2 regions of the Micromonospora sp. M61 genome follow, and region 1 is predicted to be linked to the other one. Evidence: predicted binding sites of a transcription regulator. Region 1 holds the regulator's gene; the other holds the start of a gene.
The links. Region 1 encodes HspR, which represses chaperone genes until heat shock. Its sites were predicted from a motif close to TTGAGTNNNNNNNACTCAA; they were not measured.
Positions count from the first base shown of each region.

Region 2: a site for HspR is predicted at 7,049-7,067, ahead of lon (endopeptidase La). Genes of this name have one in related genera too.

Region 1 is NZ_JAGPYA010000014.1:67,874-90,081, reverse strand. It holds gene dnaK (molecular chaperone DnaK) at 1-1,297, shown strand, start outside; gene grpE (nucleotide exchange factor GrpE) at 1,346-2,104, shown strand; gene dnaJ (molecular chaperone DnaJ) at 2,150-3,331, shown strand; gene KBX34_RS10825 (heat shock protein transcriptional repressor HspR) at 3,362-3,802, shown strand; gene KBX34_RS10820 (hypothetical protein) at 3,938-4,132, shown strand; gene KBX34_RS10815 (hypothetical protein) at 4,213-4,644, opposite strand; gene KBX34_RS10810 (cation:proton antiporter) at 4,788-5,993, opposite strand; gene KBX34_RS10805 (cation:proton antiporter regulatory subunit) at 5,999-6,499, opposite strand; gene KBX34_RS10800 (epoxide hydrolase family protein) at 6,653-7,789, opposite strand; gene KBX34_RS10795 (TetR/AcrR family transcriptional regulator) at 7,874-8,518, shown strand; gene clpB (ATP-dependent chaperone ClpB) at 8,604-11,195, shown strand; gene KBX34_RS10785 (DUF4178 domain-containing protein) at 11,374-12,000, shown strand; gene KBX34_RS10780 (DUF2617 family protein) at 12,002-12,514, shown strand; gene KBX34_RS10775 (DUF4247 domain-containing protein) at 12,511-12,936, shown strand; gene KBX34_RS10770 (DUF350 domain-containing protein) at 12,971-13,393, shown strand; gene KBX34_RS10765 (polyamine aminopropyltransferase) at 13,446-15,038, shown strand; gene KBX34_RS10760 (hypothetical protein) at 15,151-15,531, shown strand; gene KBX34_RS10755 (DUF4178 domain-containing protein) at 15,674-16,279, shown strand; gene KBX34_RS10750 (hypothetical protein) at 16,372-17,187, shown strand; gene KBX34_RS10745 (hypothetical protein) at 17,260-17,916, shown strand; gene KBX34_RS10740 (SDR family oxidoreductase) at 17,927-18,736, shown strand; gene pyrE (orotate phosphoribosyltransferase) at 18,906-19,445, shown strand; gene KBX34_RS10730 (helix-turn-helix transcriptional regulator) at 19,503-19,880, shown strand; gene KBX34_RS10725 (DedA family protein) at 20,054-20,875, opposite strand; gene KBX34_RS10720 (LPXTG cell wall anchor domain-containing protein) at 21,006-22,208, opposite strand, start outside.
Region 2 is NZ_JAGPYA010000104.1:644-10,157, reverse strand. It holds gene KBX34_RS32020 (histidine kinase) at 1-1,141, opposite strand, end outside; gene KBX34_RS32015 (hypothetical protein) at 1,274-2,146, shown strand; gene KBX34_RS32010 (DEAD/DEAH box helicase) at 2,333-4,078, shown strand; gene KBX34_RS32005 (DoxX family protein) at 4,154-4,558, opposite strand; gene lon (endopeptidase La) at 4,695-7,025, opposite strand; gene KBX34_RS31995 (manganese catalase family protein) at 7,167-8,036, opposite strand; gene KBX34_RS31990 (sensor histidine kinase KdpD) at 8,120-8,851, opposite strand; gene KBX34_RS31985 (response regulator transcription factor) at 8,935-9,514, shown strand, end outside.

The sequences.
Region 1 (22,208 bases):
CGGTGACAACCAGCTCGGTGGCGACGACTGGGACCAGCGGATCATCGACCACCTGGTCAAGACGTTCCGTGGTGAGCACGGCATCGACCTCGGTCAGGACAAGATGGCCCTCCAGCGCCTCCGTGAGGCTGCCGAGAAGGCCAAGATCGAGCTGTCCGCCGCCACCACCACGAACATCAACCTGCCGTACATCACCGCCGGCGCGGCCGGCCCGCTGCACCTCGACGTGACGCTGAGCCGCGCCGAGTTCCAGCGGATGACGCAGGACCTGCTGGATCGTTGCAAGGGCCCGTTCGAGCAGGCCGTGAAGGACGCCGGGATCAAGATCTCCGACGTCGAGCACGTCATCCTGGTCGGCGGTTCGACCCGGATGCCCGCCGTGACCGACCTGGTCAAGCAGCTCACCGGTCGCGACCCCAACAAGGGCGTCAACCCGGACGAGGTCGTCGCCGTCGGCGCCGCCCTCCAGGCCGGTGTGCTCAAGGGTGAGGTCAAGGACGTCCTGCTGCTCGACGTGACCCCGCTGAGCCTGGGCATCGAGACCAAGGGCGGCATCTTCACCAAGCTGATCGAGCGCAACACCACCATCCCGACCAAGCGCTCCGAGGTCTTCACCACGGCGGACGACAACCAGCCGTCGGTGCTGATCCAGGTCTTCCAGGGTGAGCGTGAGATCGCGGCCTACAACAAGAAGCTCGGCACCTTCGAGCTGACCGGCCTCCCGCCGGCGCCGCGCGGCGTGCCGCAGATCGAGGTCGCCTTCGACATCGACGCCAACGGCATCGTCAACGTGCACGCCAAGGACCTGGGCACCGGCAAGGAACAGAAGATGACGATCACCGGCGGCTCCTCGCTGCCGAAGGACGACATCGAGCGGATGCGCCGGGACGCCGAGGAGCACGCGGAGGAGGACAAGCGCCGTCGCGACGACGCCGAGACCCGCAACGTGGCCGAGGCGCTCCAGTGGCAGACCGAGAAGTTCCTTGCCGAGAGCGGCGACAAGCTGCCCACCGAAAACCGGGAGCAGCTCAACGAGGCGCTCGGCGAACTGCGTGGCGCCCTCGGTGGCCAGGACATCGAGAAGATCAAGTCCGCGCACGAGCGGCTCGCGCAGGTCTCCCAGCAGGCCGGTTCGTTGCTCTACTCGCAGCAGGCCGAGCAGGGCCAGCAGCCGGGCGCCGAGCCTGGCCCGGGTGCGGCCGGCGCGACCGGTGCGACCGGCACGACCGGTGCGCAGGCCGGTGGGGCCGACGACGTGGTCGACGCGGAGATCGTGGACGAGGACGGCAAGAAGTGACCACCGGCCTCGGACGCGTATCCACGGCGAAGGGGATGAGGTAGCCGCATGACGCAGAAGCCACGAGCCGCCGACCCGGCCGACACCGGGTCGACGCCGGGTGGCTCCGCGCCCACGGAGCCGACCACCGGCGACAAGGAGCGGGTCGTCATCCGCAACAACCGCAAGCTCATCGACACGTCGGAGCCTGAGGGCACCGCGGCCGACGCCGAGACCGGCGTACCGGCCGAGGGCCTGGTCGAGGACGCCGAAGTGGTGGTCGACGAGATCGAGGTCGAGGTCAACGCCACCGACGGTCCGGAACCATCCGGCCCGGCGGTGGTGGACGCCCCGGCGCAGCCGGTCGACGGCGGCGGCACGGGCACCTCGCTCGGCGCCGAGCTGGAGGCGCTCCGGGCCGAGCTGGACGAGCGCACCAGGGATCTGCAGCGGGTGTCGGCGGAGTACGCCAACTACCGCAAGCGGGTCGACCGGGACCGCAGCCTGGTGCAGGAGCAGGCGACCGGCTCGGTTCTGGCCGCGCTGTTGCCGATCCTGGACGACCTGGACCGGGCCCGGGAACACGGCGACCTGGTCGGGCCGTTCGGCACGGTGGCGGAACAGCTCACCACCGCGTTGGGCAAGTTCGGCCTGAACGCCTTCGGCGAGCAGGGCGACCCGTTCGACCCGACCCGGCACGAGGCGGTCGCGCACCAGACCTCGGCCGACGTCAGCGAGCCGACCTGCGTCCAGGTCATGCGGCGCGGCTACCAGCTCGGTGAGCGGCTGCTGCGCCCCGCGCTGGTCGCGGTCGCGGATCCGGAATAGTGCGAGACAGTGACCGGGCCGCGAGGGTCGAGAGGGGGTGGACCGGTGAGTTCGAAGGACTGGATCGAGAAGGACTTCTACGCCGTGCTCGGCGTGGACAAGGCCGCCTCCGCGGATGACATCAAGAAGGCGTACCGCAAGGTGGCCCGGGAGTCGCACCCGGACCACAACCCGGGCGACCCGAAGGCCGAGGAGCGGTTCAAGGCCGCGTCCGAGGCCTACAACGTCCTGTCGGACACGGGTCGCCGTCGCGAGTACGACGAGATGCGCTCGCTGTTCGGCTCGGGGGCGTTCCGGCGCAGCGCCCGGGGCGGAGGCCAGCCGGGCGGCATGCCGTTCGACGTCTCCGACATGTTCGGCGGCGGTGGAGGCGGCGACCGTCGCTTCGGCGGAGCGGGCTTCCAGGACCTGTTCAGTTCGATCTTCACCGGTGGCCAGGCCGGTGGGCAGGCCGCACCGCGCGGTCCGGCCCGTGGTCGGGACGTCGAGACCGAGGTGGCACTGGACTTCGGTGACGCCGTACGCGGGGTGACGCTGCCCCTGACGCTGCGCGCCCCCGGAGTCTGCGAGACCTGCCACGGCAACGGGGCCAAGCCCGGCACCCAGCCGCGTACCTGCACGGTCTGCCACGGCGCTGGGGTGACCACCCGCGACCAGGGTGCGTTCAGCTTCTCCGAGCCGTGCCGCAACTGCCAGGGCGTCGGCACCGTGGTCGAGGAGAAGTGCCCGGAGTGCCACGGCAGCGGCGGGGTCACCAAGACCCGCACCATGAACGTGCGGTTCCCGGCCGGGGTGGCCGACGGTCAGCGCATCCGGCTCGCCGGGCGCGGTGAGGCAGGCGAGCGCGGCGGCCCCGCTGGTGACCTCTTCGTGCAGGTCAAGGTTCGGCCGGACGAGCTGTTCGGGCGTACCGGCGACGACCTGACGCTGTCCGTGCCGGTCACCTTCGCGGAGGCCGTGCTCGGCACGGACCTGCGGGTGCCCACGCTCGACGGCGCGGTGACCCTGCGGGTTCCGCCGGGGACGCCGAGCGGACGGGTGCTGCGGGCCCGCGGCAAGGGTGTGGTCCGCCGCGACGGGCAGGCCGGTGACCTGCTGGTCACGTTGGACGTGGTGGTCCCGGCCCGACTGTCGGACGAGGCGCGCACAGCACTGGAGGCGTTCGCCGAGCAGAGCCCGCCGGCGGCCCGGGAACATCTCGACGCTCGGGTGCGTCGGGTCAGTTAGTCCGATGGAGTGGACGCGGAGGTGAGCGGCATGTCGGGCGAGTTCCTCGGTTCGGGTGACCCTGCCTACGAGGCCAAGGTTCTGATGATCTCGGTTGCGGCCCGGATGGCGGGGATGCACCCACAGACCCTGCGCCAGTACGACCGGCTGGGGCTGGTGCAGCCCGGCCGGGCCGCTGGTGGCGGACGTCGGTACAGCGTGCGCGACGTGGTGCTGCTGCGCGAGGTCCAGCGGCTCAGTCAGGACGACGGGATCAACCTGGCCGGCGTCAAGCGGATCATCGGGCTGGAGCGGCTGCTGGAGCAGGCGCAGCAGCGGGTGGCCCGGCTGGAGGCGGAGCTGGACGCCGCGTACCGCCGGGTGGCCGAGCTGGAGTCGCTGGCCCGCTTCCCGGGTCGGGACCTGGTGCCGACCAACCGCACGTCCACTGCTCTGGTCGTCTGGCGACCCCGCCGCATGCCCGATCGCTGACCAACCGCTCACCCGGCGCTGTCTTTCGGCCCGGACCGTACCGGATTTCCCGGCGCGGTCCGGGCCGCTTCGGTTAGCCTGTCGATACGGTCCAATCGGCTTAATACGGACCTACCGGCATGGCGAGGGGGAGCGATGGCGGAGCCGGCGAAGAAGGTCGCCCAGCAGGCGGAAGACCGGTTGGAAGAACTGGCCGAGACCGTCCGCAAGAAGTTCGACAAGGTGACCGAGGGAACCTACCGGGACCGGGTCGTCGGAGGTCGGTTCGCCGGCCGGGACGACCACGGCGGCGAGAAGGGCCGAGCCGAGACGGAACGGCAGCAGGACTGACCGGTGACCGACGTGCGGGCCGGGACCCACGGGGGGTCCCGGCCCGTTCGCTGTCGCTGAGTGCGGGCCGGGACGCTACCTCAGCCGAGGCGGCGGTTCTCGCGGACCAGGCCGCCCTCGCACCAGTCCCGGTAGACGAAGAGATCCGGTCGGGCCAGCAGCACCCGGCCGTTGTGCGCCCAGATCTTCATCAGCTCGTCGCCCTCACGCTCGGCCTGTTCGACGAGCTTGCGGAAGCGACGCTTCGGGTGGGCGCGGAAGTTCGTCCGGATGCCGTCGGCCGCGTAGATGTAGAGGCAGTGCAACGCGAACCGCCGCGCCGGGCAGGACGGGTCCATCGCCAGCTCGAAGAGCGTCAACACCAGTCGATCGCCGGAGACCAGCAGGTCCCAGTCGGGCGGCATCGAAGCCAACGGCACAGAATCAGGCTGGTACGCCCAAGCTCGCAACTCCGCCGGACTCGGGTCGACGGGGTTGGCGAAGCCGTGGAACGTCGATTCCTGCACGCTCACCGGCCAACCTTCCGCTCTCGCCCGCGTTTGGCTGCGCTGCCTGCGGACCCTGGCTGCTGGGGCGAAACGGTAACCTGCCGTCGAGTGCTGCGGTAGTCCCCGTGGGGAGCAATTCAGCAACCGTTGGGGTCGGGGCTGCGCGGTCAGTCGTGGATCGGGACCGGTGCCGCCCGCTGGGCCGCCGCGCGGGTGCGCAGCCACCGCTTGAACCACGGGAAGTCCGGCAGCCGGGCGAGGATCGGCCCGGTCACCACGGTGATCAGGACGTACGTCGCGGCCAGCGCCGCCAACTGCGGCTCGACGCTCCCGGCGGCCACCGCGAGCCCGGCGATGACGATGGAGAACTCACCTCGGGGTACGAGTGCGAGGCCGGCCCGCCATCGGCCGGGTTCCGCGATGCCCACCCGACGCGCCGCGAGGTAGCCGGTGAGCGTCTTCGTCGCCATGGTGACCACGGCCAACGCGAGCGCCGGCAACAGCACCGGCGGGATGTCCCGTGGGTCGGTGACCAGGCCGAAGAAGACGAAGAACACAGCGGCGAACAGGTCCCGCAGGGGGGAGAGCAACTCGGTCGCGTGGTGCGCCACCGGGCCGGAGAGCGCGATGCCGACGAGGAACGCGCCGACCGCCGCCGACACCTGCAGCTTCGCCGCGAGCCCGGCGATCAGCAGGGTCAGACCGAGTACGCCGAGCAGCAGCGCCTCCGGGTCCTTCGCGGACAGGGCGGACGAGATGAGGTGGCCGTACCGGATGGCGACCACCAGCACCAGCAGCACCGTGCCCACCGCGACGGCGAGTGCGATGCCACCGCCGAGCAGACCGGTGCCCGCCAGTACGGCGGTGACCAGCGGCAGGTAGAGCGCCATCGCCAGGTCCTCGATCACCAGGACCGAGAGGATCACCGGGGTTTCCCGGTTACCGAGTCGTCCCAGGTCGGCGAGGACCTTGGCGATCACGCCGGAGGAGGAGACCCAGGTGATGCCGCCGAGCACCAGGGCGGCCACCCAGTCCCAGCCGAGCAGCAGGGCGAACGCCGCGCCGGGCAGCGCGTTGAAGACGCCGTCTATCAGCCCGGCCGGGGCCGCCGATCGGAGGTTGCCGACCAGCTCGTTGGCCGAATATTCCAGGCCGAGCATCACCAGCAGCAGGATGACGCCGATCTCGGCGCCGACCGCGAAGAACTCCTCGCTGGCGGCGAGCGGAAGCAGCCCGCCGTGCCCGAACGCCAGCCCGGCGAACAGGTAGAGAGGGATGGGGGACAGGCCTACCCGGCGGCTGAGCCGACCGAGGACGCCAAGCAGCAGCAGCAGCGCGCCGACTTCGACGAGCAGAGTGGTGGAATCGTGCATCCGCCTCAGCCGTCCGGGTCACTGTCGGCGAGGATGGCGGACACGCCGTCGAGACCCCGTCGGGTCCCGACAACGACCACCACGTCGCCGGCCGCGAAGCGGAAGGAGGGAAGTGGCGAGACGATGACTTCGCCTTCGCGAAGCACCGCCACGATGGAGGCGCTCGTGCGGGTACGCGCCTTGGTGTCGCCGAGCTTCCGGTTGACGTACGGCGACCCGGCCGTGATGGCGATCTGCTCGGTGAGCAGACCGGCGGCCTGCTCGCGGAGCCCGGAGAGTTGACCGAGCATCAGCGACGCGCCGAGGATGTCGGCCAGGGCCTCAGCCTCGTCGTCGGTCAGCGGAATGTCCGACTGGCAGGCATCGGGATCGTCGGGGTCGTAGAGAACGAGATCACGGCGGCCATTGCGGTGGGAGACGACGCCCAAACGGCGTCCTGACTCCGTCACCAGATCGTGGCGTACCCCGATCCCGGGTAAGGCGGTCTGCTCGACACGTACTCGCACCCACCAAGGCTACCGCTTCGTGAACAGAACGCAGATCTTGGAAGCCCTCGGCCCTCCGACCAGCCCCGACACGTCCAGCAGGGCCGAGGGCGGGGCGGGACGTGGCGGTGCCCGCCCCCGGTGGAGCGGGCGCGGGCACCGGGTTCGTCGTGGTCAGCGGAGGCTGGCGAAGAACTCGCGGATGTCGGCGACCAGAACCTCGGTGGCCTGGTGGGCGGCGTAGTGACCGCCGACGTCACCGCGGCCGTCGACGTCGTTGTCGTACGCGGTCCACCGGACGATGTTCGCGTGGTCCCGATCGGCGAAGCGGCGGATGGACTGGAAGTCGCCGGGGAACATCGCCAGCGCGGTCGGCGCGGTGGTCGGCCCGGTCGGTGACTCCTCGGCGTGCGCGTCCTCCCAGTAGAACCGGATCGCCGACGCGGCCGTGCCGGTGAACCAGTAGAGCGCCACGTTGGCCAGGATGAAGTCCGCGTCCAGGCTCTCGTCGAAGAGTTGCGCGTTCCAGGCGAGCAGCCCGACCGGGGAGTCGGCCAGCGCGAACGCCAGGGTCTGTGGCTGCTGGCTGTGCACCTGGTTGAAGGAGAACTTGTTCTCGTAGAACCACTGGAGGTGCTGGAGCGCGGCCTGATCCGCCTCGGACAGCCCGGCGAACTCGGCCGGGTCGCCGGAGGGGAACGAGAAGAGCTGGGTGACGTGGACGCCGAGCACGTGGTCCCGGTCGATCCGGCCCAACTCCGGCGCGACCATCGAGCCGGCGTCGTTGCCGACCGCCCCGTAGCTGGCGTACCCCAGGCGGTTCATCAGCTCGGCCCAGGCGCGGGCCGTGCGGTGCCGGTTCCACCCGGCGCTGCGGGTCGGGCCGGAGAGGCCGAAGCCGGGCAGCGATGGGATGACCACGTGGAAGGCCGGCGCGTCCGGGTCGGTCGGCTCGGTGAGCGGGGCGATCACGTCGAGGTATTCCAGCACCGAGCCTGGCCAGCCGTGGGTGAGCACCAGCGGGGTGGCGTCCGGCCGGGTCGACCGGACGTGCAGGAAGTGGATCTGCTCGCCGTCGATCTCGGTGACGAACTGCGGGTGGGCGTTCAGGTGGGCCTCGACGGCGCGCCAGTCGAAGCCGTCCCGCCACCGGTCGGCGAGGGCGCGGACCCGGTCGCTGCTCATCCCGTACGAGTCGCCGGTGCCGGGCAGGTCGGCGGGCCAGATGGTGCGGCCCAGCCGGTCGGCCAGGTCGTCGAGGGCGGTCTGCGGGATCTCGACGCGGAACGGGCGGATCGCGGTGCCGGTCATCTGAAGCTCCTTCGGAACGGAATGTTTCGTTCTGCAATCAGAGTAGCAGACCGGAATGATCCGTTCCACTGGTAGTCTGAGGCCATGCCGAATCCCCCCGGAAAGACGCTGGCCGGCCGCCGCGCCCAGGCCGCCCGCAACGACGAGGTCATCCTCGAAGCCGCCCGCGCGGTCTTCCTGGACGACCCGAAGGCGCCGATCGCCGCCGTCGCCGAACGCGCGGGGGTCGGCATCAGTGCCCTCTACCGCAGGTACGCGGGCAAGGAGGACCTGCTGCGCCAGCTCTGCCATGACGGGTTGCGCCGGTACGTCGCCGCGGCCGAGGCCGCCCTCGCCGAGCCGGACGACTGGACCGCGTTCAGCGCCTTCCTGACCCAGGTGGTCGACGCCGACGTGCACTCGCTCACCGTCCACCTGGCGGGCATGTTCACTCCGACCGAGGAGATGGGTCGGGACGCGATGCGCGCCAACGAGTTGGCCACCGCCCTGTTCGAGCGGGCCCGCGCCAGCGGTCGGCTGCGGCCGGACGCGGTCGTGCAGGATCTGGGGTTGCTGCTGGAGGCGTGCGCCGCGGTGCGCGTACCCGATTCGGAGCGCACCGGGCAGTTGCGCCGACGCCAGCTCGCGGTGCTGCTGGCGGGTCTGTCCACCGGACCGGCCACGGATCCGCTGCCCGGCCCGGCGCCCGCCGCTGGAGAGTTCGACTGGCGGTGGCGTCGCCGGGAGTGATGGGCATCACGCGCTAAGGTTGAGCGGAATACGCTCAACTCTGGTTGTGTCCAACTCAGTGGACAACGCCGATCCGGGGGAGCCCATGAACACCGAAAGACTCACCACCAAGAGCCGCGAAACCATCACGGGCGCCGTCGCGCTGGCCAACCAGCGTGGTCACGCCACAGTGGAGCCCTGGCACCTGCTGCTGGCACTGCTGGACACCGACGGCTCGACCGCCACCGGCCTGCTGCGCGCCGTCGGGGCCGACCCGACCGAGCTGCGCCGGGCCGCCCAGCGCGCGGTCGACGGCCTTCCCGCCGCCCGCGGCTCCAGCATCGCCGAGCCGACCCTGGCTCGGGAGTTCGTCAACGCCATCGGCGCCGCCGAGCAGATCGCCCGACCGTTGGGCGACGAGTACACCTCCACCGAGCACCTGCTCGCCGGGCTGGCCCGGGTGGGCGGCGCGGTGTCCGGTGCGCTGAAGACGGCCGGTGCCACCGAGGAAGCCCTGGTCGCGGCCTTCCCCACCGTGCGGGGTGGCGACCGCCGGGTCACCACCGCCGATCCGGAGCAGACCTATCAGGCCCTGACCAAGTACGGCGTCGACCTCACCGCCAGCGCCCGGGACGGCAAGATCGACCCGGTCATCGGCCGTGACTCCGAGATCCGCCGGGTCATCCAGGTGCTCTCCCGGCGTACGAAGAACAACCCGGTGCTGATCGGTGAGCCCGGCGTCGGCAAGACCGCGATCGTCGAGGGGCTGGCCCAGCGGATCGTCACCGGTGACGTGCCCGAGTCGCTGCGCGACAAGAAGCTGATCTCGCTCGACCTTGGCGCGATGGTCGCCGGTGCGCAGTACCGGGGGCAGTTCGAGGAACGGCTCAAGTCCGTCCTGGAGGAGATCAAGAACTCCAACGGGCAGGTCATCACCTTCCTCGACGAGCTGCACACCGTCGTCGGCGCCGGCAAGGGCGAGGGCTCGATGGACGCCGGCAACATGCTCAAGCCGATGCTGGCCCGTGGTGAGCTGCGGATGGTGGGCGCCACCACGCTGGACGAGTACCGCGAGCACGTCGAGAAGGACCCGGCTCTGGAGCGCCGTTTCCAGCCGGTGCTGGTCGGTGAGCCGACGATCGAGGACACCATCGGCATCCTGCGAGGGCTCAAGGAGCGCTACGAGGTGCACCACGGCGTACGGATCACCGACGCCGCGCTGGTCGCCGCCGCGACACTGTCGGACCGCTACATCACCGACCGGTTCCTGCCGGACAAGGCGATCGACCTGGTCGACGAGTCCGCGTCCCGGCTCCGGATGGAGATCGACTCCCGGCCGGTCGAGGTGGACGAGATCGAGCGGGCGGTCCGCCGGTTGGAGATCGAGGAGATGGCGCTGGCCAAGGAGCCGGATGCCGCGTCCGCCGAGCGGCTGGAGCGGCTGCGCAAGGAGCTGGCCGACAAGCGCGAGCAGCTCACTGTGCTCTCCGAGCGTTGGCAGACGGAGAAGAGCCACATCACCAAGCTCTCCACCGCGAAGGAGGAGCTGGAGCGCCTCGGCGGTGAGGCCGAGCGGGCCGAGCGCGACGGCGAGTTGGAGCGCGCCGCCGAGCTGCGCTACGGCCGCATCCCCGCCCTCAAGGTCGAGCTGAAGCAGGCCGCGGAGGAGCTGGCCCAGCTCCAGGCCGACGGCGCCATGCTCAAGGAGGAGGTCGGCGCGGACGACATCGCCGCGGTGGTCGCCTCCTGGACCGGCATCCCCGCCGGCCGCCTGCTCGAAGGCGAGACGGCCAAGCTGCTGCGGATGGAGGAGTCTCTGGGCGGCCGGGTGGTCGGCCAGGCCGAGGCGGTCGGCGCGGTCTCCGACGCGGTACGCCGTGCACGAGCCGGAATCGCCGACCCGGATCGCCCGACCGGCAGCTTCCTCTTCCTCGGCCCCACGGGTGTCGGCAAGACGGAGCTGGCCAAGGCCCTCGCCGAGTTCCTCTTCGACGACGAGCGGGCGATGGTCCGCATCGACATGAGCGAGTACGGCGAGAAGCACTCGGTCGCCCGCCTGGTGGGCGCCCCGCCCGGCTACGTCGGCTACACCGAGGGCGGCCAGCTCACCGAGGCGGTGCGCCGCAGGCCGTACTCGGTGATCCTGCTGGACGAGGTGGAGAAGGCCCACCCGGACGTCTTCGACGTGCTGCTCCAGGTGCTCGACGACGGTCGGCTCACCGATGGCCAGGGCCGCACTGTGGACTTCCGCAACGCCATCCTGGTCCTCACGTCCAACCTCGGGTCGTCGGTGATCAGCGACCTGACCCTGGCCGAGGAGCAGCGCCGGGAGGGTGTCCTCGCCGTGGTGCGGTCGCACTTCAAGCCGGAGTTCCTCAACCGGCTGGACGACATCGTGGTCTTCGCCTCGCTGCTGGGTGACGATCTGCGTTCGATCGTCGACATCCAGTTGGACCGGATGCGGCGGCGGTTGGCCGACCGCAGGCTCGGCCTGGAGATCACCGATGCCGCTCGGGACTGGCTCGCCGAGCACGGCTACGACCCGATCTACGGCGCTCGCCCGCTGCGTCGCCTGATCCAGACGGCAATCGGCGACCAGCTTGCCAAGGCGCTCCTGTCCGGCCAGATCCGCGACGGCGAAACGGTGAAGGTGGACCGCGCCACCGAAACCAACACCCTCTCCGTAACCGCCGCCTGATCCGTCGCACCCGGGCCGATCCCGCCTCCGCAGGCGGGGTCGGCCCGACACGTTCTCCGCCCCCACCGACACTCCACCGGGACGCTGCGTAGCTGCCGCATCACCAGAGAATGATTTGTTTCCCCAGGTGCGCGGGGTTGTTACCGTTCCCGCCGACGCACTTGGGGAGGTGGTCGGCATGAATGGTCCTGTGGCGTACCTGGTAACGACGCTGGGGTGTCTGATCGGAGTCGCCGGGGTCGTGGTGGCGGTGGTGGCGGTACGCAAGGGCCGTAAGGCCGCCCGGCCGGCGGCACCCGCCGACCCGTTCCGGGACACCGACAGCGACGCGCTCCGCGGCGACCCGCGCAGGCTCAAGCCCGGCGACATCGTCGAGATCCGCCGGGTGTCGTACGCGGTCCGGGGCTCGGTGCATCTGAACGAGGGTGGCTGGAGCTGGGCCGAGCACCTGCTGGACACCGTCGAGGGCGACAAGCGCTGGCTCTCCGTGGAGGAGGACCCGGACCTGGAGCTGGTGCTCTGGACCGCCGAGCCGGCCGCCACGATCACCCCGGGTGCATCCACCCTCGACTTTGCCGGCCGCCGCTACGCCTCGGAGGAGTCCGGTCAGGCCCGCTTCACGGCCACCGGCAGCACCGGCCTCGACCCCAGTGGCACCCTTCGATACCACGACTACCGGGCCCAGGGCGGCGAACGGCTTTCCTTCGAGGCGTACGGCCAGGCCGGCTGGGAGGTCGCCCGGGGCGAGCAGTTGCACCGCGCCGACGTGATGGTGTACCCGCAGGCCGGACCGGAGGCCAGCTGACGTGTTGGTGAGCCTCCACACCCCGTACGTCGACACCTGCGCCGCCGACTTGAGCCTGGCACTCGGTGGGCCGGAGCGGCCCGCGTTGCACGTCCACGACCTCACGCTGCCCGGGGAGGTCCGGCTGCGGCTGCGCCTGCTCGGCGCGTCCCACCAGGTCGTACTGGCCGAACCCGGTGATGCGGCCGGACTCACCGAGACGGTCGCCTGCCTGCCTGGTCGGCCGCCGCACCTGCCCGGCGCCCTGCATGACGAGGCGGGCGGCTACCGCTTCACCGCCAGCGTGCTGCGCCCCGCCGACGGCGAGTTGCACATTCGGATCGCCGGGCTCCGCGCCGACCTGGCCGGCGACCCGTACGCCCTGGTCGGAGTCTTTCCCGGTGACCCGGACGCGGTCACCGCGCTGGCCGTACGCACCGACCTGCCGCACGGGTCGGTCGGCTGGCGTACCTGGCACGCGTACCCCCAGACCAATGAGCTGGTCCTGACCGAGACGGTGGTGGCACTGCGATGACGTACCGACGCTGGTTCGTGGTGGGCGCGGCGGTGGCCGTGGTCGGCGTGCTGGTCGCGGCCTTCGCGCTCGTCAACGGCACCTTCTCCCCGCGCGCCTACGTGCAGGACAGGTATTCGCGAGCGGCCAGCCGGGACATCGGCCGGCAAGCAACCGCGTACACCTCGTCCAAGTCACCGACCACTGTCGCCAAGGAACTGACCGACGCATGGAAGCCGTCCGACCGGTACGCCGACAGCAGCGGCGTCTACCTGCGCTACGACGACGACTCGGTGGTGATCCTGCCGATCGCCGCCGGCTCGGTGATCCTGCTCGAGGACATGGACACCGCTCACCCCCGCTACCACTCGACCGTCGGGTCGTACTGGGGCTGGGGACGCGGCAGCAGCGTTCGGGGCGGCGGCCCCGGCACCGGCAAGTAGCCCGACACCCGACCCCTTCACCTGGAGCCCTTCCGTGCAGAACCTCGTCACCGATCTGCTGGCCACCCTCGCCTTCGGCGCGGTCGGCGTCGTCCTCATGGGCGTCGGCTACGCGCTGGTCGACCTGACCACCCCTGGCAAGCTCCACGAACTGATCTGGACCGAGCGCAACCGCAACGCGGCGCTGCTGCTCGCATCCAACCTGCTCGGCGTCGGCACCATCGTGGTCGCGGCGATCGTCGCCAGCGACGACGACTTCGCCCTGGGGCTGGTCGGCGCGGCGGCGTACGGGATCGTCGGCCTGGTCATCATGGCCGCCGCGTTCCTGCTGCTCGACGCGGTGACCCCCGGCCGGCTCGGCGAGCTGCTGGTCGACCCGGAGCCGCACCCCGCCGTGTGGGTGTCGGCCGTGGTGCACCTGGCCACCGGCGCGATCATCGCCGCCGCGATCCTCTGATGGCCGGGGGTCCGCGACCGGTCGGTGCCGGCCGGCCGTACCCGGGGCGGTCATGAGCACCGGGGCACCGCCGGTGGTCGACGGCGGCACCGAGGCCCGACCGCACTGGCGGCTGGCCCGCGCGGCGGTGCTGCTCGCGGTCTTCGTCTGCGCCGCCTGCGGGCTGGTCTACGAGCTGGCCCTGGTCGCGCTCGGCAGCTACCTGATCGGCGACACCGTCGGGCAGGCGTCGATCGTGCTCGGCGTGATGGTCTTCGCGATGGGCGTCGGCGCGCTGGCCGCGAAGCCGTTGCAGCCCCGGGCCGCCGCCGCGTTCGCGGTGATCGAACTGACCCTGGCCCTGCTCGGTGGTCTGTCCGTGCTCGGCCTCTACGCCGCCTTCGCCTGGCTCGACCTGTACGGCCCGGCGCTGGTCGGCACCGCCTTCGTGCTGGGCCTGCTGATCGGCGCGGAGATTCCACTGCTGATGGTGATGCTGCAGCGCATCCGCGAGCAGGCCGCCGGCAGTGCGGTGGCCGACCTGTTCGCCGCCGACTACGTCGGCGCGCTGCTCGGCGGGCTCGCCTTCCCGTTCCTGTTGATCCCCGTCTTCGGCCAGCTCAAGGGTGCCCTGGTGGTCGGCGCGGTGAACGCGGTGGCCGGCCTCGCCCTGGTCTGCACGGTGTTCCGGAGGGAGCTGAGCCGCCGGGCCCGGCTCGTCCTCGGCGCCGGCTCTGTCGTGGTCGCGCTCTGCCTGGGGTACGCCTGGGTGACCGCCGCCGACTTCGAGGTGACCGCCCGGCAGCAGCTCTACCGGGACCCCGTGGTGTACGCCGAACGCTCCCGTTACCAGGAGATCGTGCTGACCCGGTCGGTGCGGGAGGTTGGCCACGCCGACACCGACCTGCGGTTGTTCCTCAACGGTGATCTCCAGTTCAGCTCGGTCGACGAGTACCGCTACCACGAGGCGCTGGTGCATCCGGCGATGCGCGGCCCGCGCGGTGACGTCCTGGTTCTCGGTGCTGGCGACGGCCTCGCCGTCCGGGAGATCCTGCGGTACCCGGACGTCCGCCGGGTGACAGTGGTCGACCTCGACCCGGCGGTGGTGGCCCTGGCCAGCACCGTGCCGCAGCTGCGGGCGCTCAACGGCGGCTCGCTCGACGACCCCCGCGTACGGGTGCTGAACACCGACGCGTTCGGCTGGCTGCGTACCGCCGCCGAGCGCTTCGACGTGGTGGTCGCCGACCTGCCCGACCCGGACGAGACGGCCACCGCCAAGCTCTACACCGTCGAGTTCTACGCGTTGATCAGGTCGGTGCTCGCCGAGCAGGGACGCCTGGTGGTGCAGTCCGGCTCGCCATACTTCGCGCCCCGCTCATACTGGTCGATCGATGCGTCGGTGCGGGAAGCCGGCTTCGCCACCGTGCCGTACCACGTCGACGTGCCGTCCTTCGGCGACTGGGGGTTCCTGCTGGCCACGGCGGGAACCGTCCCGCCGGTGCTGGAACTGCCGGCCGACGCGCTCCGGCTGCGTTTCCTCGACCCGGGCGTGCTGCGGGCGGCGGCGGTCTTTCCCGCCGACCGCGCTCGCCTGAACGTGCCCCCCAGCACCCTCCTCCAACCGAGGGTCCTCGACTACGCCCGCACGGAGTGGCGCGGCTACTGACCCCATCATCTGGCGCCTGAACACGGTGGCTGTGTCAGGAGAGAGTCCGCTCATGGCGCAAACCTCTTGGCTAACGGGGTGGAGTGGGTGCGAACGGGGAAAGGGTGGAGGCATGTTTGGGATGCGCAAGGCTTGGGAGCGCGAATTGGGCGCGGCCGTCGACGAGTTGGTGGCGGCTGACACGCTCGCCTTCGGTGGGGTGGGAATCGCGGGCAAGCTGTTGCCGGTGACCGAGGCGTACCAACGGGTCGAGGCCGCCATCGACGACCACCCCGAGGAGGTACGCCGGCAGCTCGACCGCGTGCTCGCCGACGGCACACCCGCTGGCCGGGCGTACGCGGCGACGCTGCTGGAGCGGATCGACCCGGCGGCGGCCCGAGCGGCCTGGACGTCGCTGCGCGACGACCCGAGCGAGTTCACCACCTTCGTCGGCTGCGTGATGGACCGCGAAACCATCGGGAACTACGCCACCCAGCGCCTCGCTGCGGCGTGAGTCATCCGCCATCAACGTGCGAGGGTGCACACCGGGCGACACCACGGATGCCGTCGGTAGCTGAGCTGTCCGTCACGGTACGGGTCCGGATCGTGCCTGCGGTTGTTACCGTCTGCGCCGACGTACCTGGGGAGGTGGTCGGGTGAGCGGGTCAGCGGTGTACCTGGTGGTGGCCCTTGGCGTACTCGTGGCGGTCGTGGTTGTGATCATCGTGCGGGCCCGGCTGCGAGCCGCGGCCCGGCCCGACGGCACGCTGCCACCCGGCCGTGCGGCGGGGACGCCGGACGACGGCCCGCTCCGCCTGACCCTGGGCGACCGGGTGCGGATCCAGGACCGGGAGTACGTGGTGAGTGGCACGGTCCGCCTGGTCGAGGGGGACTGGAGCTGGGTGCAGCACCTGCTCGACGACGACTCCGGCACCCGGCACCGGCTCTCCGTGGAGGACGGCCCGGAACTGGAGCTGGTGCTCTGGACGGCCGAGCCGGGCGCGACAGTCACCCCGGGGGCCCCGACCATCGACCTCGGCGGCCGGCGCTACACGTGGGCCGAGACAGGGCAGGCCCGCTACACCGCCACCGCGGAGACCGGGCTGCCGTCGGCCGGGACGATGCGCTACCACGACTACCAGTCGGGTGGCGCCGCGCGGCTCTCCTTCGAGGCGTACGGCGAAGAGGGTTGGCGGGTCGCCCGAGGTGACCTGCTCGACCCCGCCGACCTGACGATCCATCCCACGTCCGAGGAGCACTGAGCCGAACCGGGCGGGACGCGCGGGGTCGACACGGCATGCCGAACTGGCTTGTTGTCGATACGGTGTGGGCGCGATCTTAGGGAAGGAGAATCGTGGTCGATTCCCAGAGCACGCCGGCCCGTCAGCGGCCATCCATTGTGTCGATTTCCAGCTATCTGCTCTTCCTGTTCCTGGCGTGCCAGGTGATCAGTCTGATCATCACGCTCAGCACCATCGGTAAGACGCGCGACGCCCTTCGTGACGCGTACGCGGGCAGCAACGTCGAGAACGCCGATCAGGTGGGTGACGTCTTCTACGCCATCGGCCTCGGCAGCGCCATTCTGGTGCTGTTGCTCGCGGTCGTGCTGGGCGTTCTGGCCCTCTTCAACAACCAGGGCCGCAACGGTGCCCGGATCACCACCTGGATCGTCGGCGGCATCATGGTCTGCTGCGTGGGTGGTGGCCTGCTCAGCAACGCAGCCGGTGGTTTCACCGCCGGTGGAGAGACCGGCGCCAACGGGCCGAGCAGTGAAGAGGTCCAGCGCCGGTTGGAGGAGGCTCTGCCCTCCTGGGCCACCGCGGTGAGCCTGCTGCTCGGCGTGATCAGCCTGATCTCGCTGCTCGCGGCGCTGATCCTGCTGGCGATGCCGAAGGCGAACGCGTTCTTCCGCAAGCCGACCGCGGCGTGGGAGCCGCCGACCCCGGGCGCCAGCTACCAGGCACCGGGTCAGCCCGGTTACCCGCAGGCCCCGGGTCAGCCCGGTTACCCGCAGGCCCCGGGTCAGCCCGGTTACCCGCAGTCGTCCGGTGAGCCGGGCTACCCGCAGTCGAGTGGGGAGCCGAGCTACCCGCCGCCGCCGGGCACGAACCGGCCGGACGACACGCCGCCCGCGGACCGTCCCGGGTCAACCCCGCCGTCAGCGAGTTGATCGACAGATAAGCACCACGCCGACGATCCCTCCGAGTAGGTTGCAACCCGACGCCTACCGGAGGGATTCGTCGTGTCGTACCCGGAATCGGCACCGGCCCGCCGGCCCGCCGTCGTCCTGATGGCTGCGGGCGTGCTGCTGGTGATGGCGGTCGCCGCGCTCGCGTACGCCGTGGTCGACCTGGTGGTGCTGGGCGGGACGGTCGACGCGTTCCGCACCGCCGCCCGGGACACCTCGGCCAGCCCGGAGCAGATCGACGACGTGGTGACCCTGCTCCGCGCGTCCGCGGTGCTGTCTGCGGTGGTGGCCGCCCTCTCCGCGCCGGTGCTCGCCGGCTTGGCCCTGGGGCTGCTGGCCGGTCGCAACGGCGCACGGGTTGCCACCTGGGTGGTCAGTGGGCTTGGCCTGCTCGCCGGCTGTTGCAGCGTGGCGGTGCTGATCGGCGAACGAGCCGCACCACTGCAACTCGGCACCGGTGAGCAGGCTGTCGCCGAGTTGCTGGGGCTGATCGGCGACGCGTACCCGTCGTGGTGGATTCCGCTCAACGCCGGGCTTTCCGTCGCGCAGGGCCTCGGTTACCTTGTAGTAGCTACGCTGCTGGCCCTGCCGGCGGCGAATGCCTGGTTCGGTCGCCACCGCTCGACCGCGCCGACCGTCCCATCCGCACCACCGGCGTTTCAGCACGCCCCGCACCAGCCGCCGCCCGCACCCCCGTACCCGCCCAGGTGAGGACCACCCCGTGACGCTCGACCCCACGACTGCCGAGCGCCGGGCCCTGATCACCGGGGCCACCGCAGGCATCGGCGCGGCGTTCACCCGGCGGCTGGCCGCCGACGGCTGGCATCTGGTGCTGGTCGCCCGTGACGCGGCCCGGCTGACCGAGCTGGCCACCGAGTTGGGTTCCACCTACGGCCGCCCCGTGGAGACGATCCCGGCGGATCTGTCCACCGACGACGGCTGCGCGGTCGTGGAGCGGCGAATCGCCGACGGCAGCCCCGTGCACCTGCTCGTCAACAACGCCGGCATCAGCCTCAACAAACCGTTCCTGCGCTCCACGGCAGAGGACGAGGCGCGGCTGTTGCGGCTCAACGTGCACGCGGTCATGCGGCTGACCCTGGCGGCGTTGCGACCGATGACCGAACGGCGGAATGGGGCAGTGATAAATGTCTCTTCGGTCGCCGGTTTCGGCACGGCGATGCCCGGCTCGACCTACTCGGCCAGCAAGGCGTGGGTCACCAACTTCAGCGAGTCCGTAGGCCTTTCGGCGCGCCCGTTCGGCGTCCGGGTGATGGCCCTCTGCCCCGGCTACACCCGCACCGAGTTCCACCAACGAGCCGGCATCAACATGTCCAAGACGCCCGAGTGGCTGTGGCTCCGCGCCGAGGATGTGGTCGACGAAGCCCTGCGTGACCTGCGCAAAGGCAAGATGGTCAGCGTCCCGGCATGGAAGTACAAGATGGTCGTCGCCGGCATGCGGCACGCCCCCCGCCGACTGCTCCAGGCCGTCGCGCGGGACACCCGCGGCCGGATCGGTCGCGACGAGCACTGAGCCTCGACCGGCCCACCAGGCCCCGTAGGTCGTTGGGGCGGTGCTGGCGCGCCGCTATCGGGCCAGTTGCTGAGCGTAGTCGAACATCGCCAACCATCGGTCCCCCGCCGGGCTGATCAGGGTGGACCCCACACACGGCGTTCAGACTTGCGCAGTAACCTCTATCGCCATGGGGGACCACGACGACCTGCGCAAATTCATTACCGACCTGGCTGTGGTCCACGGACGGGTCGTGCTCTCCTCGGGGCGCGAGGCAGACTGGTACGTGGATCTGCGGCGCGTCACGCTCCATCACCAGGCCGCTCCTTTGGTCGGCCGGGTGTTGCTCGACCTCACCGCCGACTGGGAGTACGACGCCGTTGGCGGCCTCACTCTGGGCGCGGATCCTGTCGCGCTCTCGATGCTGCATGCCGCCGCTCCGACCGGTCGGGCCCTGGACGCCTTTGTGGTGCGCAAGGCGGGCAAGGCCCACGGTCTGCAACGGCGGATCGAAGGACCGGAGGTGGCCGGCCGTCGGGTGTTGGCGGTGGAGGATACGTCCACGACAGGCGGAAGTGTGTTGACCGCTGTCGAGGCACTTCGTGAGGCCGGGGCGGAAGTTGTAGGCGTGGCGGTTATTGTTGATCGAGGCGCCGGCGACGCGGTGCGAGCCGCCGGATTGCCATACCGGGCGGCCTATACGTTGGCTGACCTCGGCCTTGTGGCGTAAAAGTTTGCCGATTCGGATCTGCTGATATGCAGGCGGATCGATGCTGCTGGTGGAAGGATGGAATACGTGGGAACTGCGTTGGCCGAAATGACTATGCCTCAGATCTCGCCGCTTAACGGCGAGCCGATCGAACGTGCCGATGCCGAGCGTCTTGCCGGGGTCCTCAAGGCCCTTGCTGATCCTGCTCGGTTGCGGCTGCTCAGCCTGATCCAGTCGGCCCCCGAGGGCGAGGCGTGCGTCTGTGACCTGACGGCGCCGCTCGGCCTCTCTCAGCCGACGGTCAGTCATCACCTGCGCATCCTCACCGAGGCTGGCTTGCTGCAGCGGGAGAAGCGCGGTGTCTGGGCGTACTACAGCCTGGTCCCGAGTGCGATCGCGACGATCGCCGACCTGCTGACCCCGCCGCGTAAGCGGGCCACCAAGAAGGCCCGCTGACGTAGGCACTGCACGCCGTCCCGCGCCGGGACGGCGTCCGGTGGCGAGCCAGGGGTGGCGCCATCGGTGAGTAACACCTGCTCGTCCCCGGCCGCACCGCCGGAGGCCGGGTCCGACATGCCGACGGCCGACCCCCGCACCAGGGGGCCGGCCGTCGTCGTCGTACCGGGACGTCAGCGGTCCTGGCCGTGCTCCGGGCGATGGCGGCCGTGCTGGTGTCCGTCGTGGTCGAACGCCTCGCGGGCTGCCTCCACCGCGCCGGCGGCGCTGGCCGCGGCAATTACCGCAACCGCCTCGCCACGCTTGCGGGCGCGCCGGTCGCGGAGGAACTCGAAGAAGATCGGCAGCACCGAGATCACGATGATCAGGGCCACCACCGGCAGGATGTAGTGGTCGATCTTGTCGCCGATGGCCTGGTAGATCTGCTCGGCCAGCAGGTAGCCGATCAGCAGGATGCCGTCCACCCAGAGCACCGCACCGACGATGTTCCAGAGCAGGAACTGCCGGGCCGGCATGCCGAGTGCACCCGCGACCGGGTTGAGGAACGTCCGGACGATCGGGATGAAGCGCGCCAGCACCACAGCCTTCGCCGGGCCGAACTTCTGGAAGTAGTACTCGGCCTTCTCGACGTACTCCTTCTTGAAGAGTCGGGAGTTCGGCCGCTCGAACATCGGCCGGCCGTACCGGGCGCCGAGCCAGTGCCCCAACTGGGCGCCGACGATCGCGCAGATCGGCCCACCGATCAGCAGGCCGGCCAGCGAGAGCCGCGTGCCGTCGCCGAAGATCGCGTCCGCCACCGGCGACGAGGCCACGCCGGCGAGGAACAGCAGCGAGTCGCCGGGGAAGAAGAAGCCCACCAGCAGGCCGGTCTCGGCGAAGAGGATCACCCACACACCGATCAGCCCGAAGGTCTGCAACAGCTCCTTGGGGTCGAGCGGGTTCAGGGCGACGCTCTCCACGAGAGCGCGGGTCTGCTCAGCTGTGTCCACGGCCACAAAGGGTACCGAAGCCCAAGGTTCCTGCCGCGCCGGACCGGCCCGCACCACCCGCCCGCGTGGCGGAGGCCCCAACGACGGTGCCCCGCCGACCGGAGTGGTCGGCGGGGCACCGGTGGTGCGGGGTAGGTCAGGCGACGAAGCGGGTCCGGCGGCGCTTGGCCACCAGGTAGCCGCCGACGCCCATGGCGAGCAGCAGCGCGCCGAGACCGGCGATCAGGCCGGTGGACTGACCGGTGATCGGCAGCGTGCCGCCGTCACCGTCACCGTCACCGTCACCGTCGCCGCCGCCCGTGCCGCCGGCCGCGTTGACCAGGATCTTGGCGACGTCGTTGGCCGGCTTCAGGTCCTCGGTGAAGCCCTCGCACTCGCACTTGGCGTTGATGGTGACGGTGCCCGCCGCGTTCTCGATCACCTTGTCGATGCGGAGGCCGATGTCGACCAGCTGCTTCTCACCGACACCGATGAAGATGTCCGGGTAGCAGCGGTAGAGCTTCGCGCCCGGCTTGCCGGCGTTCTCCCAGTCCTGCTCGTCGCCGTTGAGCGGCGCGCAGAACTCGGGAACCTCGACTGCGGTGGTGCCCTCCGGAACGGCAATGTCGATCTTGGTGACCGGCGTGCCCGAGCGGCCGAAGTCCAGCGCGGCCGGGCCGTCGTTGCGGACTCCGACGGAGGCCGTGACCACGTCGCCGGCCTTGCCGGTCAGTTGGCCGCCGACCGCCACCAGGTCCGTGCCGTTCTGGCCGGTGACCTTGACGGTCATGCCGGACCAGTTGTTCATCGGGTCGGTGTCAGCCTGGAAGCCGCGCGCCCCCATCTTGGACGGGACCTCCGGAAGGCTCAGGACCGGACCGTTGCCGGGCTTCCCAACCGAGATGCCCCCGGCCTGGAGGTACGCGTTGAAGTCCTCGAACTCGGCGATCGTCATCCAGTTGTAGTAGCCGTACTCGCTGCCCGGCGCGTAGGTGTCCTTGCCGAGCACGTAGGACAGCGAAACCGAGCGGGCATTGCCGGCGGCGGTCACCTCGTCGAAGGCGCAGGTCCGCAGGTGACCGTCCTCGTAGGTGCAGTTGCTGTACTGCTTCTCCGGGCGGATCGCGTAGTCCAGGTCGAAGACCGCGACAGCTCCCTTGGCGGCGGTCTTGCCAGCGTTGCTGAGCGTCAGCGGAGCGCTGAACGTGCCGCCAGGAGCGGACGAGATGTTGGTTTCCTCGCCCGGGGCGGCCAGGTCGACGCCCTCGCCGATCCGCAGCTTGGCGGTGTGGCTGGCCGGAGCGAGACCCTCGGCGCTGACCGTGACCTTGAGGTTGCCGGTGTCGCCGTCGGCTGCCTT
Region 2 (9,514 bases), on a different contig from region 1:
CCGGCACTGTCGCCTCCAGGGTGAACACCCTGTCCTCCCGGCGGACCCGCAGCTCTCCCCCGACCGCGGCCAGCCGGTCGGCCAGGCCGCGCAGGCCGTGGCTGTGCTCGTCCGGGCCGCTGTCGTCGGCCCCGTCGTTGGCGATGGTCATCCTGGCCCCGTTCTCGTCCCGGTCGATGTGGATCCGGCACCACTCGGCCCGGCTGTGCCGCAGCACGTTGGTGCCCGCCTCGCGCAGCACCGCCGCCAGTTCGGTGGCGGCCGGCTGAGGCAGGTCGACGTGTGGTGGCACCGTGCAGCGCACCCCGCAGGAGCGCAGCACGTCTGCCACCGCGGTCAGTTGCTCGCCGAGGTCGACGGCCCGGTAGCCGTGCACGCTCTCGCGGACCTCGGCGAGCGCGGACGCGGCCAACCGTTGCACCTCGGCGGCCTCCCGCCCGGCCCGCTCCGGGTCGACCGGTGCGAGCCGCGCGGCGAGTTCGGCCTTCAGCGCGATCACGGTGAGGCTGTGCCCCAGCAGGTCGTGCACGTCACGGGCGAAGCGCAGCCGTTCCTCGGCGGCGGCCAGCCGGGCCTGGGCGGCCTGACCCTGCCGAGCCTCCACCAGCAGGTCCCAGAACCAGACCTGGAACCAGTTGACCGCTGCCACGCCCGCCCCGATGCCCCCGGTCACGGCCAGGGACCGCCCCACGGACCCGCCGGTCCACCAGGCCACCGCCGCCGACACGAGCAGCGCGCCGGCGGTGACCGCCAGCGCGCCCGGGAGGCGGACCAGCAAGGGGGCCATCCCGACCAGGGAGGCCCCGATCCACGCCCAGGTCGGCCAGGTCCCGGCCGCGACCGGGGCCACCAACGGCACGGTCAGCGCCGCCACGACGACCAGGCCGAGCTGGGCGCGACGTCGCCACCGTTGCGCGAGCCAGGGGGTGACCGCCGCGTACAGCACAGCGGTCTGGGTGGTCGCGAAGAGGAGGATCCCGACCGCGCCGAGCGCGACGCGGCCGGGGGACGGCTCCCGCGTCAGGCCGGCCGTGGGCAGCAGGACAGTCGCCCACACGCCGGTGGCCAGCGACAGCAGCGTCGCCCGCCGGGCCCGGTGCAGCCGGCGGTCCGCCCGGGGGGTCACCGCCTCGCTCGCCACGCACCGATCCTAGGACCGCCCGGCGCCCGGTCCACCCGTGCGAGATGTCACGGTTGGACCGTGCGATCCGCACGGGATTCCGGTGACGGACGAGCCTGCCCACCGCGCCGGGACACCGGCAGTGTCAACGGCATGGAAAACACACGGGTGTACGCGGACAGCATGGTCGTACCGTCGCCTGCGCCGATGCCGGCAGCGCCCGGCACCGGCACGCGGCGGCTGTGGTGGCATCTCGCCGAGATGGCGCTGGCGATGGTCGTCGGGATGCTGCTGCTCGGGCCCCTGTGGGACGCGGCCGGCGCCCCGCTCGGGATCACCGGGACGCTGGACCGGCCGGACGTCGCCGCGCTGGTGATGGCCACGAACATGACGGTCGGGATGACGGTGTGGATGCGCTACCGGGCGCACCACTGGCGTGGGGTCGTGGAGATGGCCGCGGCGATGTACGTGCCGTTCCTGTTGGTGCTCGTACCGTTCTGGGCCGGCCGGCTCGATGGCGACGCCCTGATGCTCGGCGGTCACCTGCTGATGGTGCCGGCGATGGTGCTGGTGGCGGTGCGCCATCGGCACGAGACGCCGGTGTCGGTACGCCGGCACCCGACCATGGTGGCGCTGGCCCACCGCTGGCCGACCGGGCTGGCGCTGCTGATGACGGTGGACATGTGGGTCGAGCCGAGGGTGCTCACCCCGTGGACGATGCTGGTGCTGCCCGGTGGGTACCTGCTGATCGGCGTGGTCCGACGCACCCTGCGCGGGCCGGGCGTGCTCGCCACCCAACTGGTCGGCCTGGTCGTCTGGGTCGCGCTGACGCTGGTCGCGGTCGCGGTCGGGGGTCAGACGGCCGCGTGGCTGGTGGCGCTCGGTTGGCTGGCGCACGCCGGGTGGGACCTGGCCCACCACCGCACCGGCCGGGTGGTGCCGCGCGGGTACGCCGAGTGGTGCGGCGTGTTCGACACGACACTGGCGGGCACCATGATCCTGGCGATCCTGACCGGCGCTGTCTGACGGCTCTGGCCGCCGGGCCGAACGGGCAGGATCGGCGCAACAACGGTGAAACTGCTGCCTCAGGCGTCGCGGAGGCAGCAGTTTCAGCGTTGCTGCGCCGATCCTGTGGGGGTGTCCCGGGGCGCTGATCGCGCTCTTGTGGCGGTCGGCGCAGCGGCTTGGACGGCGTAATGAAAGGCTTGGCACATGAGTTCCGCACCTGCACAGCACGACGCACCGATCGACGCACCGATTGACGCCGCCCCCGCCGGCGCCGAAGAGGTGTACGCCTTCACCGAGCTCGGGCTGCGTCCCGAGCTGCTGGGCGCGCTGTCCGCCCTCGGCTACGAAGAGCCGACCCCGATCCAGCGGGAGGCGATCCCACCACTGCTGGAGGGTCGGGACCTGCTGGGCCAGGCGGCCACCGGCACCGGCAAGACGGCGGCGTTCGCGCTCCCGCTGCTGAACCTCATGACGGCGCACCGCCAGGGCGGTGACCCGGTGGCGCTGGTGTTGGTGCCCACCCGTGAGCTGGCGGTGCAGGTCTCCGAGGCGTTCCACCGCTACGGCAAGGACCTGGGCGCCCGGGTGCTGCCGATCTACGGTGGGCAGCCGATCGGGCGGCAGCTGCGGGCACTGGACAGCGGTGTCGACGTGGTGGTGGCCACCCCCGGGCGGGCCCTCGACCACATCGCCCGGGGCACGTTGCGCCTGGGCGGGCTCGCCACGGTGGTGCTCGACGAGGCCGACGAGATGCTCGACATGGGCTTCGCCGAGGACATCGAGGCGATCCTGGAGCACGCTCCGGCCGAGCGTCAGACTGTGCTCTTCTCGGCCACCATGCCGTCGCGCATCGACGGGATGGCCCGGCAGCACCTGCGCGAGCCGGTCCGGATCGAGATCGGTCGGGAGCCGACGGTCGCGGGCGAGGCGCCGCGGGTGCGGCAGAGCGCATACATCGTGACCCGCGCCCACAAGCCGGCCGCGTTGGGCCGGGTGCTGGACGTGGAGTCGCCCACCGCGGCGATCGTGTTCTGCCGCAGCCGGGAAGAGGTCGACCGGCTGACCGAGACGATGAACGGCCGGGGCTACCGCTCCGAGGCGCTGCACGGCGGCATGAGCCAGGAGCAGCGCGACCGGGTGATGGGCCGACTGCGGGCGGGCACCGCCGACCTGCTGGTGGCCACCGACGTGGCGGCCCGTGGGCTGGACATCGAGCAGCTCTCCCACGTCGTCAACTACGACGTGCCGTCCGCCCCGGAGTCGTACGTGCACCGGATCGGCCGGGTGGGTCGGGCCGGCCGCGAGGGCGTGGCGATCACCCTCGCCGAGCCGCGTGAGCACCGGATGCTCAAGACCATCGAGCGGGTGACCGGCCAGCGGATCACCATCGACAAGATCCCCACAGTGGCCGACATGCGGACCCGCCGGTTGGAGCTGACCCAGGCGGCGCTGCGGGAGAGCCTGCTCGAGGACGACCTCGACCCGTTCCGGGTCATCGTGGAGACGCTGACCGACGAGTTCGACCTGATGGAGGTCGCCCTCGCCGCCGTGAAGCTGGCCCACGAGGTGACGTCGCCGGGCTCCGACGACGAGGAGGAGATCCCGCAGGTCCCGGTACGCGGTCCCCGCGAGGGTCGACCGGAGACCGGCGGCCGGGGCGGCGACCGGCGGGGCGGGGGCCGGCCGCGCTCCGGCGGCGGCAACACCGTCCAGGTCTTCGTCGGCCTGGGCCGGCGCGCCGGGGTGCGCCCGCAGGACCTGGTCGGCGCGATCACCGGGGAAACCGGGATCCGTGGTCGGGACATCGGCTCGATCGAGATCGCCGACCGGTTCTCGCTGGTCGAGGTGCCGCAGGGGGTGGCCGACGAGGTGATCTCCGGGTTGCGCCAGAGCACGATCAAGGGCCGCAAGGCCACAGTGCGCCGCGACCGCGGGGGCGACGAGCGCTGAGCACGCCGCCGGCGACCGCCGGCCCGAGCACGCCGCCGGCGACCGCCGAGGTACGACGGTCGCCGGCGCTGCGGATCAGAAGGAGTACGGCCCGAACCGGCCCCACGCCACCACGGCGGCGAGCACGAGCAGCACCGCGCAGGTGATCGCGCCTTGCAGCTCCGTACGACGCTGCTCCGCCGTGTCCTGCTTCTTCCTGTCGCGCAGGTGCACGAGGACGCCGCCGATCATGACGATGACCAGCCCGGTGGCGGCGAGCGGGGTGAGCACTGTGGCGATGCCGGTGAGTGGGGGCAGCACCAGCCCGAGGGCGGCCAGCAGCTCGACGGCACCGAGCGCCTTGACCTGGGTCGGCGGGACCGGGTCCACCCACCGCATCATCTCGCGCAGCTTGTCCTTGGGCTGGGTCAGCTTGGCGAAGCCGGCGCCGGCGAAGACGACGGCGAGCAGGATCTGGATGATCCAGAGCACCACGTTCACGGGGGTTCCTCCAGGGGGACGCCTCGCGGCGAAGAAGAGGTAGTTGAAGATTCAAGCGAGACAGTAGACCTCTCCCCGCGTACGCAGAGGACCCCCGCCGTCTCCAAAGACGGCGGGGGTCCTTGTGTTCGGAGCGTCAGGCCGCGAAGAGCGCCGGACCGTCCAGCGTCTTGACGTCGGCCGGGCGCAACGCCAGGGCGAGCACGTCGGCCACGTCGGCCAGGGTGTGCACGGTCAGCGCCTCGCGCACCTCGGTCGGCAGGTCGTCCAGGTCGGGCTCGTTGCGCGCCGGGATGATCACCTCAGTGAGGCCGGCCCGGTGCGCGGCGAGCAGCTTCTGCTTCACCCCGCCGATCGGCAGCACCCGACCGGACAGCGTCACCTCGCCGGTCATCCCGAACTCGGGACGGACCGGGCGGCCGGTGACCAGCGAGGCCAGGGCCGTCACCATGGTGATGCCGGCGCTCGGGCCGTCCTTGGGCACTGCGCCCGCCGGGAAGTGGACGTGGATCCGGCGTCCGGCGAGGACGTTCGGGTCGATGCCGAACCGGCGCCCGTTGGAGCGCAGGTACGACAGGGCGATGTGCGCCGACTCCTTCATCACGTCGCCGAGCTGGCCGGTCAGGGTCAGCCCCGGCTCGCCCTCCATGCTGGTCGCCTCGATGAAGAGCACGTCCCCACCGGCGCCGGTGACGGCGAGGCCGGTTGCCACGCCGGGCACGGCGGTGCGCTCGGCCGACTCCGGGGTGAACTTCGGTCGCCCCAGGTAACGGGTGAGGTTGTCGGTGTCGACGCGTACCGGCGACGGGTCGGTCGCCAGCGTCACCGCCACCTTGCGCAGGATCTTGGCGAGGCCACGTTCGAGCTGCCGGACACCGGCCTCCCGGGTGTACTCCCCCGCGATCAGCGCCAACGCCTCGTCGGCGATCTCCACCTCGTCGGCGGTCAGCCCGGCCCGCTCCCGCTGCCGGGGCAGCAGGTGGTCACGGGCGATGGCGACCTTCTCGTCCTCGGTGTAGCCGTCCAGCATGACCAGTTCCATCCGGTCCAGCAGCGGGCCGGGGATGGACTCCACCACGTTGGCGGTGGCCAGGAACAGCACGTCGGACAGGTCGAGGTCGACCTCCAGGTAGTGATCCCGGAAGGTGTGGTTCTGCGCCGGGTCGAGCACCTCCAGCAGGGCGGCGGCCGGGTCACCGGCGTAGCCGGCGGCCAGCTTGTCCACCTCGTCGAGGAGCACGACCGGGTTCATCGAGCCGGCCTCGCGCAGCGCGCGGACGATCCGACCGGGCAGCGCGCCGACGTAGGTGCGCCGGTGACCGCGGATCTCCGCCTCGTCGCGGACGCCACCGAGCGACACCCGGACGAAGTTACGCCCGAGCGCGCGCGCCACGGACTCGCCGAGGCTGGTCTTGCCGACCCCGGGAGGGCCGGCGAGGGCGAGCACCGCGCCGGAGCCGCGACCGCCGACCACGCCGAGGTTGCGCTCGGCACGACGGTTGCGCACGGCCAGGTACTCCAGGATGCGGTCCTTCACGTCGGCCAGGCCGGCGTGGTCGGCGTCGAGCACCGCCCGGGCCGCGGCCAGGTCGGTGTTGTCCTCGGTACGCGTGCCCCACGGCATTTCGAGCACGGTGTCCAGCCAGGTGCGGATCCAGCCCGCCTCCGGGGAGGCGTCGCTGGCCCGCTCCAGCTTGCCGACCTCGCGCATGGCCGCCTCGCGGACCTTCTCCGGCAGCTCGGCGGACTCGACCCGGGAGCGGTAGTCGGCCGAGCCGTCCGGCTCGTCCTCACCCAGCTCCTTACGGATCGCGGCGAGCTGCTGGCGCAACAGGAACTCCCGCTGGGACTTCTCCAGCCCCTCGCGGACGTCACTGTTGATCTGCTCGGTGACCTCCTGCTCGGCCAGGTAGTCCTTCACCCAGCCGACCAGCAGCTCCAGCCGGGCGGTCACGTCCGGCGCGGTGAGCAGTTCGGTCTTCTGGTCCAGGGTCAGCCAGGGCGCGTAGCCGGCCGAGTCGGCCAGCTCGGACAGGTCGGTCATCCGCTCCACCGCGTCGATGACCTGCCAGGCACCCCGCTGCTGGAGCACGGAGGTCACCAGGGCGCGGTACTCGCGGGCGAGTTCCCGGGCGCGGCCGGCGGGAGCGGGTTCGTCGAGTTCGGAGGCCTCGACCCAGAGTGCGGCGCCGGGGCCGGGCACGCCGGAGCCGATCCGGGCCCGGGACAGGCCACGGATGACGGCGGCGGGCTCACCCTCGGGCAGCCGGCCGACCTTCTCGATGGTGGCGACCACGCCGACCGGGCCGTACTCGCCGTCGATGCGCGGCACGGCCAGCAGCTTGCGGTCGCCGGTGGCCCGGGCTGCGTCGATCGCGGCCTGGGTGGTCGGGTCGAGGGTCACCGGGATGACCATGCCGGGCAGCAGCACGGCGTCGGTCAGGGGAAGTACCGGAAGAGTTGCCATCGAACACCTGCTATCACGTTGAGTTGAGCGTGTCTGGCTCAAGTAACAAAGCGTTCCCCTTGTTCCGCTCTGTGACCCAGACCACTCTTCCGGCCGGTCCGTCGGGCCGCCCGAAACCGGCGGGCGACCCGACCGGACACCTCAGGTGAGCTTGCTCTTGACCGTGTTCACGACCGAGCCGGCCACACCCGGACTGGTGCCGTACAACCGCGGGTCCCCCGGCGGCAGCACCGGCTCCGGGGCGTTCGCCCGCGGGGCGTCGTCGTACCGGAACTCGCCCTTGCCATCCGGCGAGGGCCCGGACGCCCAGCGTCCCTCGGAGGAGTCGGTGCCCGAGGAGAAGCCCAGGTAGGTGTAGCCGTACTCCTCGCTGAGGTCGCCGGAGTCCGGGAACGCCTCCGGCACCGGCATGTCCTCCAGGCCGTCCTCCTTGAGCTGCTCGATCGCCGCCAGCCACATGTTCTGGTGCATCGTGTCGCGGGCCAACAGGAAGCGCAGCATCTGCTTGACGCCCGGGTCGTCGGTCATGTTGAACAACCGGGCGACCTGGAGACGACCCTGCGCCTCCGCCGTGACGTTGAGCTGGAAGTCAGCCAGCAGGTTGCCGCTGGCGGTGATGTACGAGCCGTTCCAGGGCACCCCGTTGGAGTCGGCGGGCAACGCGCCACCGCCACCGTGGATGAAGTGCGCCGGGTTCGACCCCGCGAAGGTCGCCGCGCCCCCCGGATCCTCCGCGATCCCCTCGGTCAACGACAGCGGTGCGCTGTCCAGCAGCCGGGTGATCATCGTGACGATCATCTCGACGTGGCCCATCTCCTCGGTGCCGACGTCGAGCAGCAGGTCCTTGTACTTGCCGGGCAGCCGGCAGTTCCAGCCCTGGTAGAGGTACTGGTTGGCGACGGTCATCTCACCCCACTTGCCGCCCAGCACCTCCTGCAGGCGACGGGCGAACGCGGCATCCGGGCCGTCCGGCTTGGCTTCGAACTGCAGGTCCTTCACATGGCTGAACATCTGACCCCCTCATGACGGGAACTGGTAGAGAGTGCCGTTCCCGCCTCGGTGACCCGACCGGGCCAACCCATGTCCCGCTGGGGTCAGCGCAGCGGGTGAACCGTCGGCAGCAGCACCTCCAGCGCCACGCCGCGCGGTCGCAGTCGGTGCACCCGCAGCGCTCCCCCGTCCGGCACGAGGAGCTGCCGCACGATCCACAGCCCCAGCCCGGACATCCCCACCGCCGGCGCCGGGCGGCGCAACGCGGACAGCAACGCGTCGTCGACCCGTCCCTCGTCGGTGACCAGGACGCTCAGGCCAGGCCCACGCACTGTGGCGTACAGCCCCACCTGCCCGTCCGGTGGCCCGTGCCGCAGCGCGTTCTCCACCAGGTTGACCAGCACCTGGCGGGTCCGTCCGGCCGGCACCGGGCAGGCGCCCGCCCGCCGGGTGGCCCGCGCACGCCGTCGACCGCCCGGCACCAGCGCGGCGGCCTCGCGCAGGATGCCCGCCAGCGGGACGGCCGGCTCCGGCTGTGGAGCCAGCGCCAGCGCGCCGGTGCCGGCGGTCGCGTCGCGCAGCAGGCTCTGCAGGTGGACGGCCTGGTCGCGGGCCAACTCGCTGATCGCCTGCCGGTCGGCGCCGCTGAGCTCTCGCTGCTCGTCGGCCAGCGCGCGGGTCAGCGACGTCAGGGTGCTGATCGGCGTACGGAACTCGTGGCACAACACCCGCAGCAGCAACTCCGAATCCGCCACCGGTGGTCGCATCTCGCCTGGAGTTGGCTCGATCCGGCGCAACCCTCGCAGCAGGCCCTGCAGACCGTGGCGTGCGCGCATCCACCCGACTCCCCTCGTTCGGTGCGTACCCGCATGATCGGTACCCGCTGGGGAACGGCGCAGACATGCCGGGAGCCTCCACCATGCGACTTGTCGTCGTGGACGATCACCCCCTCTTCGTCCGCGGCCTCGAACTGCTGCTCCCCATCACCACCGACGGCCGCGCCGAGGTGGTCGCCTCGACCGGCGACGCCGCAGCCGCCGCGGCGCTGGTCAGCCAGTGGCAGCCCGACCTGGCCCTGGTCGACCTGCACATGCCCCCACCGGGAGGCATCCGGGCGGTGGGCGCGATCCGGCGGACCACCCCACGGGTACGGGTGGTCGCGATGTCCGGTTCAGCCGACCCGGCGCCGGCGCTGGAGGCGCTGCGGGCCGGTGCCGAGGGGTTCCTGCCGAAGACCAGTGAACCGGAGGAACTGCTGCCCCCGCTGCTGGCCGTCCTGGAGGGGTGGGCGGTGCTGCCGGCCGAACTGCTGCACGCCATGCTGCGGCCCACCCGCGCCGCGGCGGTCGACCTGGACGGCGAGGAACGTCGGCTGCTGCGGGCGATCGCCGTCGGCCGCAACACCATCGAGATCGCCGACGAACTGCACGTCTCGGAGCGGACGGTGAAACGAATGACCGCCGCGTTGCTGCGCAAGTTGCGGGTGTCCAACCGGGCGG